DNA from 2 places in the Lactobacillus kefiranofaciens genome. Region 1 is predicted to be linked to the other one. Evidence: predicted binding sites of a transcription regulator. Region 1 holds the regulator's gene; the other holds the start of a gene.

The links. The regulator NrdR, encoded in region 1, represses ribonucleotide reductase genes. The targets are predictions, from matches to a motif close to ACACNATATATNGTGT.
Region 2: pnuC (nicotinamide riboside transporter PnuC) is a predicted target of NrdR. The motif match lies at 1,172-1,187, and genes of this name have one in related genera.

The regions. Positions count from the first base shown of each region.
Region 1 covers NZ_CP061341.1:572,684-578,315, forward strand. Annotated here, with positions in the region: gene polA (DNA polymerase I) at 1-426, shown strand, start outside; gene mutM (bifunctional DNA-formamidopyrimidine glycosylase/DNA-(apurinic or apyrimidinic site) lyase) at 435-1,265, shown strand; gene coaE (dephospho-CoA kinase) at 1,262-1,864, shown strand; gene nrdR (transcriptional regulator NrdR) at 1,867-2,334, shown strand; gene ICI50_RS03030 (replication initiation and membrane attachment family protein) at 2,337-3,671, shown strand; gene dnaI (primosomal protein DnaI) at 3,689-4,606, shown strand; gene thrS (threonine--tRNA ligase) at 4,894-5,632, shown strand, end outside.
Region 2 covers NZ_CP061341.1:1,768,340-1,773,971, reverse strand. Annotated here, with positions in the region: gene ICI50_RS08670 (ATP-binding cassette domain-containing protein) at 1-44, shown strand, start outside; gene ICI50_RS08665 (PAS domain-containing protein) at 191-940, shown strand; gene pnuC (nicotinamide riboside transporter PnuC) at 1,224-1,964, shown strand; gene ICI50_RS08655 (GbpC/Spa domain-containing protein) at 2,148-4,238, shown strand; partial or broken gene ICI50_RS11070 (mucin-binding protein) at 4,281-4,439, shown strand; gene ICI50_RS10885 (hypothetical protein) at 4,497-4,682, shown strand; gene ICI50_RS08645 (DUF3290 domain-containing protein) at 5,086-5,535, shown strand; gene ICI50_RS08640 (DUF421 domain-containing protein) at 5,537-5,632, shown strand, end outside.

The DNA.
Region 1 (5,632 bases):
ATTAACAATTACTTTGAACAGTATCCGCAAATTAAGGACTATATGGATAAGGCTGTGCAAGAGGCACGCGACAAGGGCTATGCTGAAACGATCATGCACCGGCGCAGATATTTGCCCGATATTCATGCTAAGAAATACACTGTCCGTGCTTTTGCCGAGAGAACCGCGATTAACTCGCCAATTCAGGGTTCAGCGGCCGATATCATCAAGATTGCGATGATCAATATGCAAAAGAAGCTGGATGAACTTCATCTGAAGACCAAGATGGTAGTACAGGTGCACGATGAATTGATTTTCGATGTGCCAAAGGATGAACTAGAAACGATTAAAAAGATTGTCCCTGAAGTTATGCAATCAGCAGTTAAACTTGATGTGCCACTGATTGCTGATTCTGGCTGGGGACACAATTGGTATGATGCAAAGTAGGTGATAGAATGCCTGAAATGCCTGAAGTAGAAACCGTACGGCGAACTTTAATTCCTTTAGTCAAAGGAAAAACAATTGAAAAAGTAATTCTGTGGTATCCCAAGATTGTGGCGACGGATCATGAACATTTTTTAACGGAGCTTCCTGGTAAAGAAATTATTGATATTGACCGCTATGCCAAGTATTTGCTTATTCGTTTGAGCGATAATTTAACGATCGTTTCGCATTTACGCATGGAAGGCAAATATCATTTGACCACGCCAAATGCGCCTAAGGATAAGCATGATCATGTGGAATTTATTTTTAATGATGGTACAGCTTTGCGCTATAACGACGTGCGAAAGTTCGGCCGCATGCAGCTGATTTTAACTGGTACTGAAAAACAAGCGACGGCAATCGGCAAACTGGGCCCCGAGCCTAATAGTCCGGAATTTAGCGACCAATATTTTATTGCTAGTTTAAAGCGCAAGAAGAAAAACATCAAAAATACTTTGCTTGATCAAAAGACCGTTGCGGGCCTGGGCAATATCTATGTTGATGAAACCTTGTGGCAAAGCGGGATCCATCCCTTAAGCAGCGCCAATAAGATCCCGGCTGATAAAGTGAAGGAGTTGCGTCGCAACATTAACGAAACAATTACCATTGCTACTAAAGAACGCGGCACAACGGTGCATACTTATCTGGATGCCAATGGTCAAACCGGCGGCTATCAAAAAATGCTTAAGGTTTACGGTCATGCTGGCGAAGCTTGTTCTAAGTGCGGCACGACGCTAGAAAAAATTAAGGTTTCAGGCAGAGGTACTACTTTTTGCCCCAAGTGTCAGGTGATGTATCAATGAGTTATGTTTTAGCATTAACCGGTGGAATTGCTACCGGCAAGAGTACAGCGGACAATTTTTTTAAAAAGAAAAAGATCCCGGTAATTGACTGCGATCAGATTGCACATGAGTTAATGAAGCCAGATCAGGCTTCCTGGCAGGCAGTCAAAAATAATTTTGGCAAGGAATATTTAAATCCTAATCAAACGATTAACCGTAAGAAATTAGGGCAATTGGTTTTTAATGATAAAAATGCCTTAGCAAAGTTAAACCAGTTGACTCATCCGTTAATTTTCGCTAAAACTATTCAAAAGATAAAAGAATATCAAAATAGTAGTCTAATTATTTTAGATGCACCGGTTTATTTTGAGTCAGGAATGGATAAAAAGAATATTGCTAATGGTGTTTTAGTAATTACTTTGCCTTTTGAATTGCAGCTTAAACGGTTGAAAGAGCGCAATCAATTGACTGATGAAGAGGCAAAGGCTCGCATCAATAGTCAGATACCGCTTAAGAAAAAAGCGCAAATGGCTGATTTTGTTATTGCAAATACTGGTACAATAAAAGAACTAGAAAATAAATTAGAACAAATATTAATTAAAATCAAAAAAGAGGGATAGCTATGGAATGTCCAAATTGTCATCAAAATGCCTCCCGCGTTATTGATTCACGTCCAAGCGATGAAAATCGCGCAATCAGACGACGCAGAGAGTGCGAAAATTGTGGTTTTCGTTTTACTACTTTTGAAAGAGTAGAAACTGCACCGTTGCTAGTTGTAAAAAATGATGGTACGCGTGAACCGTTCAATCGCAATAAAATTTTGCATGGAGTCATGGCGGCCGGTCAAAAACGACCAATCAGCAGTGAACAATTCGAGAAATTGGTTGATCGGGTTGAAAATAAAATTAGAAAACAAGGTGTCAGTGAGATTTCATCTAAGAAGATTGGTCAATACGTAATGGATGATCTGGCTAACCTAGATGATGTGGCCTACATTCGCTTTGCTTCTATCTATCGTGAATTTAAAGATATGTCTAGTTTTATGAAGACGATGGAAGACATGATGGCCAAGAAGGGAAAGAGTAACTAGGAATGTTTGAGACATCTAATCCCAAACATCTTTATTACGTGGCCAATAAGATTACTCTTTATCCAGATGATGAAAAGATCTTGATCAAGCTTTATCAACCGTTGGTGGGTGCAGTTGCGGTTGCACTTTATCAAACTTTGATTAGTGATTATGATCCCTATGGGATAATCTCTGATTCAAAGGGGATATATTCATTACAGGAGCAGCTTGATTGTAGCTTGAGAAAATTATTTCGAGCATTGCATAAGCTAGAAGCGGTGGGATTAGTTAAGACATATTTATCCGATAATGTTTTTAATAATATCTTAGTTTTTAAATTATTTAAGGTGCCGAGTGCGGATAAATTTTTTGCTACTCAGTTGTTGGCTAGTTTATTAAAAGAGAAAGTGGGCATAACTACTTTTCATCAGTTGAGCCATAATTTTGCGGAAGCAGCCAAGTTACGAGAAAAGCCGATCAAAAATGCTCGTGATGTGTCAGCTAATTTTATTGATGTCTTTCGGCTGCCTGGAGATGAAGCAATTACGCCATCAAGAGATGTAGTAGAGGCAGCTAAAGAGAATAAAATTAAAAAGGCAGAAACAGCCACAGTTAATGATCATGATAATGTAGATTGGGACTTTATCAAAAATAAATATCAAGTTTATCAGATTCCAGCCAAAGAAGTTGAAATCAATCAAAATCAAATTCGTAGTTTAATGCAGACTTACGGCTTATCTGAAGAAGAATTCGTAGATGAAAGTTTGCCTTGTTTGCATGGCTCGTATAAATTAAATATGCGTGACATTAGTAATACCTTGGCTGAAAATTATAAACGTTCTAAGACTAGAGAAAATGTGCAAAAACAGCTTAATGAAGGTCAAGAGAAAGCATTAGCATCGATTGAAAGCTTAGATGCAAATGACAAGAAGCTACTGAAAAAAGCTCAAGAGAATTCACCAGCTGAGTTTTTGTATCGGCTGAAAACCGAAAAGGGTGGAATCGCTAGTACTAATGAAAAATATATTATCAATAATTTGCATACGCAATATGGCTTGCCAGAAGATTTGATTAATATTTTGACTTATACTTGTTTAACCTATGATTCTGTAGTTAGTTCTAAATTGGTTTATAAGATTGCTAATGATTGGTTGCAGCATGGTGTAGCTACTGGCGTACAGGCCCTGCAATATGTAAAGAAACGTCACAATAGTTTGGGTAAAAAGAAAAATAGATGGGTACCTACTAAGCGCGTTGAAAAAGGTACAGATTGGAGTAAAAAGAAAGCTGATCCTAATAGTGGAGAATTTTCAACCGAGCAATTAAAGGATCTATTCAAAGACTTGAATAATAAATAAAGAGAGTAGGTGAGATAATGGAGCCAATTGGTAAGGTGATTAAGAGAATTGTCAAACAACGCAACTTAGATAGTGAGCAAGATTTAATTAACGAGGCTATCAAAGATCCAGATGTGCAAGCCTTTTTGACTCAGAATGCGGATAAAATTGATAAGGCAATGGTTAAAAATAGCATTTCAACGATTTACGAATTCTATAGTCAAAAAAAGAATCCGAGCAAAATAATGGCGGGCTATGTGTCCCAACTGTTTCTAAATGGTAAGGTGATTGATATTCGTTATACGCCTACCAGAAGCAAAATAGCGGTTGATCGTAAGCGTGATGCTCGAAGAAGGTTGCAGCTAATTGATCTGCCTGCTCGTTTACAAAATGTTGAACTGAGCAAAATTGATATTAGTGATGAGCGTAAGCCAGCACTAAATTTAGTTTATGCTTTTTTGAGAAATTTTAAGCATAATCCTCATGCCAAAGGACTTTATTTATCAGGAGACTTTGGCGTTGGTAAAACCTATCTTTTAGCAGGACTAGCTAATTATGTAGTTACCAACATGAATAAAAATGTAATCTTCTTACATGTACCTACTTTTATAGCAGGGCTTGCTAGTCATTTTGATGATAATAGTCGAACAAGTTTGCAAGAAGAAATTCGACGTTTGTCAGAGTGCGATTTGCTTATTTTAGATGATATTGGTGCAGAGAGTCTTAGTCAGTGGTCACGTGACGATGTTTTAGGCGTTATTTTACAAGCTAGAATGGACAATGTATTACCTACTTTCTTTTCGTCTAATTTAGATATGGAAGCCTTGCAATCTCACTTTGAAGAGACGCGTAATGCTACTGATCCGGTTAAGGCCAGAAGATTAATGCAGCGAGTACGTTTTTTGGCAACAGAAGTGGTGGTCTCTGGTCCTGATCGTAGAAATTCTTTGCATTAATTTGATAAAAAGTCTTGCATTGATGTCTTCATTGCGTATAATTGAAATTAATTAAACGAGACATGTTGATGTTCGCCTCAGAGAGAAAAGCCTAGTTCTGGAAGCTTTTCATTAGAGCATCTTCCCGACTCGTTTATTCCCAAAGTTGAATTTCTATTAGGCTGGATACCTTTATTAATCCATATAAGAGGTTAGACGTACGCTAACCTGAATTTTGGGTGGAACCACGCAATTAACGTCCCGGTGCTAGCAATAGCACTGGGATTTTTTATTTGGAGGTAAAAAATATGAGTTTTTCAGTTACTCTACCAGATGGCTCAAAGAAAGATTTTGACAAAGCCGTTTCAGTTAAGGAATTAGCTTCATCAATTGCAACTTCTCTTGGAAAAGCTGCTGTTGGTGCTAAGGTAAACGGTGCAATTAAGCCAGTTGATTATGAAATTAACAATGATGTTGAAGTTGCTATTCTTACTGATAAGGATGAAGAGGGCTTAGACATCTTAAGAGCTACTGCAGCATTCGCACTTGAAGCCGTAGCTAAGAAGGAATACCCAGAACTTCACTTGGGTCAACATGTTGCTGACAAAGATGGCTTCTATGTTGATACTGACAAGAAGGACCAAATCAAGGTTACTGAATTGCCAAATCTTGAAAAGGCTATGGAGAAGTTAATCAAGAGCGGTCAACCAATTGAACACGTTGAAATGGACAAAGCAGTTCTTGCAGATATGATTAAGGACGATCCTTACAAGAGCGAACTCTTAAAGAGGGTTGAAGGCGATAAGGTTGATGCTTACAAGTTAGGCGACTTTGTTGACTTTGGCTTCAATGCTCTTTTGCCAAATACTGGCAAGATTAAGCATTTCAAGCTGTTATCAGTTGCTGGTGCTTACTGGTTAGGCAAGTCATCAAACCCAATGCTTCAAAGAATCTTTGGTACTGCATTCTTCAAGGAAGCAGCATTAAAAGATGATTTAAAGCGTCGTGCTGAAATTAAGGAACGCGATCACAGAACTATCGGCCGTG
Region 2 (5,632 bases), 950 kb from region 1:
TGATTATTCACTTAGATAAGCATACAATTGAAACGAAGATGTAGGTGATTGGGCAGTCCCTATTTTTTATTAATTAAATTATATAGATTTATATTAAGCAATATTTTATAAATTATATTAAATTTATTAAAATGTAACAGCTTATATTATATAATTAAGACAACGATAGTTTTGTTAGGAGGAAATCACTATGGCTGAACCTAAATGGCTTAAAGATATGAATGCCGATGAATACTTAAAAGAAGACTTTGATGCAAAAGGAAAATCAAAATATACTGTTGATGGTATTGATAAGTATGATCCTGATTGGTTAGACAAGGCAGCTAAGAAGGTTAATGCTGCAGAGGGTGATGACTATGTCAAGCTAGATGCAGGTCTTTTGACAGTTAACCAACTTAATTGGATGCTTAGAAACACAATTGGCGAAATGACCTTTGTTGACGATAATAACCAATTCTTGTGGTACAATCGTCCAACCGATCCTAACAAGAAGATGCTTGCTAAGCGTACGCCAGACCAAGTTGGTGACACGATGAAGGCAGTTCACCCAGACGTTCGTGATGTTATTCCAGATGCTAAAAAAGTTGTTCATGCTTTGCGGACTAAGCAGGATGGACATGATGATGTTTATATGCCAGTACCTACAGGCAACTTGAAGAAGTTGGTATTACATTACTACAAGCGTGTAGAAGATGATAATGGCAACTATGCTGGTATTTATGAATGGGTCCAAGATTTGTATCCATTGGTTAAGTACTTCTGTGAGACCACCGGTCAAAAGCTGGTAGTTGATGATGATGCCACAACCGGTGCAACTTATCGCAGAAACTCAGATCCAGATGCTGTCAGTGGTGCTTCAACTAAGGCTGCAGCAGCTAAGGAAGAAAAGCACGAAGAAGCAGAAAAGCCGGATACCATAACTGGTGCTTCACAACATTGATTCAAAAATTAAGATAAACAAAACCGACTCGATTGAGTCGGTTTTTGCTTGCCCTCGCTTTGTTTAAATATTATGTATTATTACTGATGAACATATTGTATATTGCACTTTGTATTTAAATTTCAAGTAGGATGTGTTACTAACGCAAAAAGCAAAAATGTCAATTCTTGTATTTGATTTTATGTCTACTATACTAGATAACGATGCTTTTGATAGAAAAAAGCGGATAAGGCACAAGATATTGTATCTGTGAACCTAAAAATAAAAAGGAGTCGTTTGTAGGATGGAAAGAAAACATGAGAATTATTTTGTTTGGCTATTTAATCAGTTAAAGGGGTGGCCAGTACAAAATTACTGTTTATGGTTTTTCGCATTTGGTTTTCAATTAGCTTTGCTTATTCAAGGCAAGGTTACTAGTGTAACTTTGATTACGTTTATTGGTACTTTGTTAGGTACGTTATGCGTGTTGGCGATTAACGCTACTAAGGCAATTAACGGATGGTTAGGACTTATTTCTGCAGCTTGTTTTATTTATGCAGGTTGGTCAGCCAAGAATTATCTTTCCATCTTTGAACAGATTGCTTATATTGCAACTTTAGACTTGCCAGTTATTTTAGCTGTAAAGTCTTGGAATGCCGATACTAAGAACCATTTGAGAAAGTTTGGTTCAAAAGAATGGATTATCGCGATTTTGGGTACATTGCTAGTATATGTAATTTCTGGATTTCTGATTGGCAAGTTTACTAACGATCCTCGTCCTTGGATTGATGCAATTAGTTTTGCTATTTCACTTACTGCCGGAATTATGTGTTTCATGCGTTACAACAATCAATACTTTTGGTGGACGGCCAGTGGCGTATTCCAGTTGATTCTTTGGGGCGTGACTTATGCGCAAGGGGATGCCACTTTGGCAATGGCAATTAACTCGCTGATTTATGTAATTAATGATATCTTGGCCTTTACTGTTTCGCCATGGTTTAATATGGGAAGACGTCGTGAAGGACTAAAAGAAATAAAAAATTAGTATTAGCAAAAGTCATCATTTTTTGGTGGCTTTTTTGTGCAATAAGTAAAAGCTAAAAAATATTAACTTTTTATAAAAGAGACAACATGTCACTATTAATTAAAAGGCTTTCAAGGTAATATAGTAATTACCAAAACTATATAAAATACATAGATGTATATATTTCATTGGAGGCCATGAAAAATGACTGCTAAGAAAATTAATAAAATTGATATAGAATTAAGCCCTAAGGTTAAGAGGGTTGCTATGAGTACAGCATCTATTTTATTGGGTGCTAGCTTAATGGGTACAGCTAAACCAATTAAGAAAATCGTTGGTGATAAATATGATGATGAGATTGGTTTAGTAGTTAAAGCTGATACGATTGAAGGTACTGAAAACAGTAGTGATGTAGTTACTACTGTTGATCAAGAAGATCAAACTTCATCAGAAACCGAAAATACTACATCAACAAATGAAGTTTCTAACAATCAGAATTTAGAATCTAGTGAAGATAACGCAAGCAATAATGAGTTAAGTGGAAAAAATGCTACAGATAGTGTTCAAACAACAGCAGCTTCTACGGAAACAACAAATACAAAGGTTGAAGCTATTAATACTTCTGAGCAAACAACAACGTCTTCTACAGAAACAACAAATACAGCAGCTGGAGTAACCGCTTTTACACAAACGTCAGATGAGAAAACTGAAGTTGAAGTGAACACTTCCGTTCAAGCTCCTGAAACTACTACTGAAGTGAAAACTAATACTAGTGAAAAAGAGCTTGAAGAATCAACTTCAACTGAGACTGTTAATGAACAAGTGACTCCTGAAACACAAAAAAATAATACTTCCAGTGGTCAGGAAAAAACTACTCCTACATATCAAGATTCAGTTGATAAAGTAAATCAAATAAATGATGCAGCTCAAAAAGAGCTTCAAAACGCAATTGATACTTTAACCAAAGAAGTTGAAGCTCTGGGTGGTAAGTTAAATATTACTGTTGGGGATAAAGTTGATATCAATACTAATGTAAATGGTATTGAAACTAATAAGAAAGAACTTGAAAAGCATATTCAAGCGAAACTTGATAAATTTGATAGTGCATTAGCAGAATATAAGAATGCATTAACAAAATATGATGCTGATTTAGCAGAATATAAGAAAAAACTTGCTGAATACAATAAGAAAAAAGAAGAATATATTCAAAAACTTAAGGATATGGGGCTATGGAATGATGGCAACGTTGACTTAGATGAAATTAAGCAAGATTTGATCTTAAGTGATAAAGAAGAAAATACTAAGGTAGAAGCCGAAATATTAAACAACTTTGATAATCAAGTTGGTTTTATGAAAGGTGAAAGCATATTAGGATTCTTAGATCATTTCTATCAAATTAATGGTCAGATCAAAGATGAATTCTTAAAACTGACTTATACTGGATTTGAAAAGTCATACTACGGTAATGAATTAATTGGAAAAATTGAAATCACATTTAGTGATTGGACACCACAATTAAATACTCCCAATAAATATCAGGGTATTTATTTTGGTGATAAGTTAACAGATGGCTTCTTCTATACTAAGAGTGAAGGAGTAACTATGGGGATGAAGCTATATGATTCCAAAGGAAACCTAATCACTCTTAAATCTAATACCGCTTATATTACAGTTGGTTCATTAAACAGTACAGGAAAAGATACTAACTATGTTGAAAAAGCTGAAATTATTAATGGAACAAATCAAGGCGGTAACGGCGTTGTTATCCCAGGATCATCAGTAAGTATTCATCAAGGTCAATATGGCGATGGAATTACGATTAGATTCAGTAATAAAGTCGGTTCTGCTTGGGCAACATACTCAACTACCGTTCCTAAGCTATCTTTTGAAGGAGTTCACCCTGGTAAAGAACCTGAAAAGCCGGTATTAAACGTATCATATTCCCCAGGAAATATGAACTTAGCAGCTAATGGTAGTGTTCACATTCATTATATTGATGTGCACGGCGTTAGTGGTGTAGTAGAGTATGAGCCTACTCATGGTATTCACTTAGATGATAGATTACAAAGCATTCTTCATTTAGGAATTGGCGATGAGTATACTAACCTATTGTGGGATTGGGAAAAACATGGCTATGTTTTAGCTACTTCTCCAGATAAAGTTCACCCTGGTACTCAAAGCGGTCAGATTGATAAAGAAGGCGAACAGCACTACTGGATTTATTTGACTCATGATACTAAAACAACAACTGAAAATGTAAATCGTGATAAAGAAGTAAATCAAACAATTCACTAAGTTTATGAAGATGGATCTACAGCTGCTCCAGATCATGTAAGTATTAAACTTACTTTTAATCAGACAGGTACTCAGACTACGATTATTGACGTAGTTACAGGTGATATCATAGAAACGAAAACTGAATGGGACGGCGAATGGACAGAAACCCAACGCTTTGTAACGGTAGTAAGTCCAACAATTGACGGCTACACAGCAGATCGACTCGAAGTAGGTCCATATGACATTACAGTGAATAACGATAATTACGGAGAGAACTTGGATAAAGAAGACACCGTAGTTTACAAGGCTAATCCTGTAGTCCCAGGTCCGGATGATCCAAATCCTAAGCCGGATCCAGACCCAACACCGGACCCAGACCCGACTCCAGATCCAGATCCAGAACTGGAAGACTTTGTTCCACCTCTTCCAGAGGAAGAACCAGGAGCTGAGTATCCAGATTAACCTGAGAGAGAGGAAAAGGAAGATACTGAGGAAGAAACTACTGTAGCGCCTCACACCTCAGAAAAGCCAGGTGCTAAGCCAAGTACTGAACAATCTTCTGTTTCAACAGTCACACCAGTTAAAGCTGCTACTGTTGAACATGAAACTCCAGAAACGATCTCCACTGAGACAACAGAGGTGATTGAAAAGGGACAAGATGAAGAAGCATTGCCAGAAACTGGTGAAAAAGAGCATAGAAAGCTGGTATGATTCTTGCCAGTTTAGCAGCTGCCTTAGGTCTCACTGGCCTTCTGGGTACTTCTAAAAAGCGTAAGAAAGAAGATAAATAATTTTCTCTAAAGCGATGCGAAAGCATTGCTTTTTTCATGTGGTAAAATAAAAACAAAAACAGAGGGATGAAAGTATGACGTTCTATACATTAAAGTACATTCAAAACAATCAAAATACTGACCGCACGATTCTCTATGTTTTGATGCTTGTGGCGGCTTTAGCAATGGTGATCTTTGCGGCACTTTATTTACATAATCGATTTGCAACAAGGTATTGCGATTTAGGAATTATCGCGTTATTATTTTTGCTATTATTTGCTGGAACGCAATATGAAAAGTATGTGCAAATCAATACGCAAAAATCTGAAGCAACCCAAATTGTTCCTTTTATTAAATCGGTAGCTCAAGATGAAAATGTAAAGAATTCTGATGTATTGGTGAGTTCCACTACGTTAACTGACGGAATGATTGTTCGTGTTGATTCAAAAAATATTGATTATCAATTGAAATTGAACGATGACCGCAACACATATACATTGACGCAGGCACACGTGATTGATCATAAAGTAGAGGTAGAGAACTAACATGCAATTAGACTATACACAATTATTTATTAAATTCGCCCTCGGCATTTTAACCTTAATTATTCAGATTAACGTTTTTGGTAAAAGCAACTTGGCG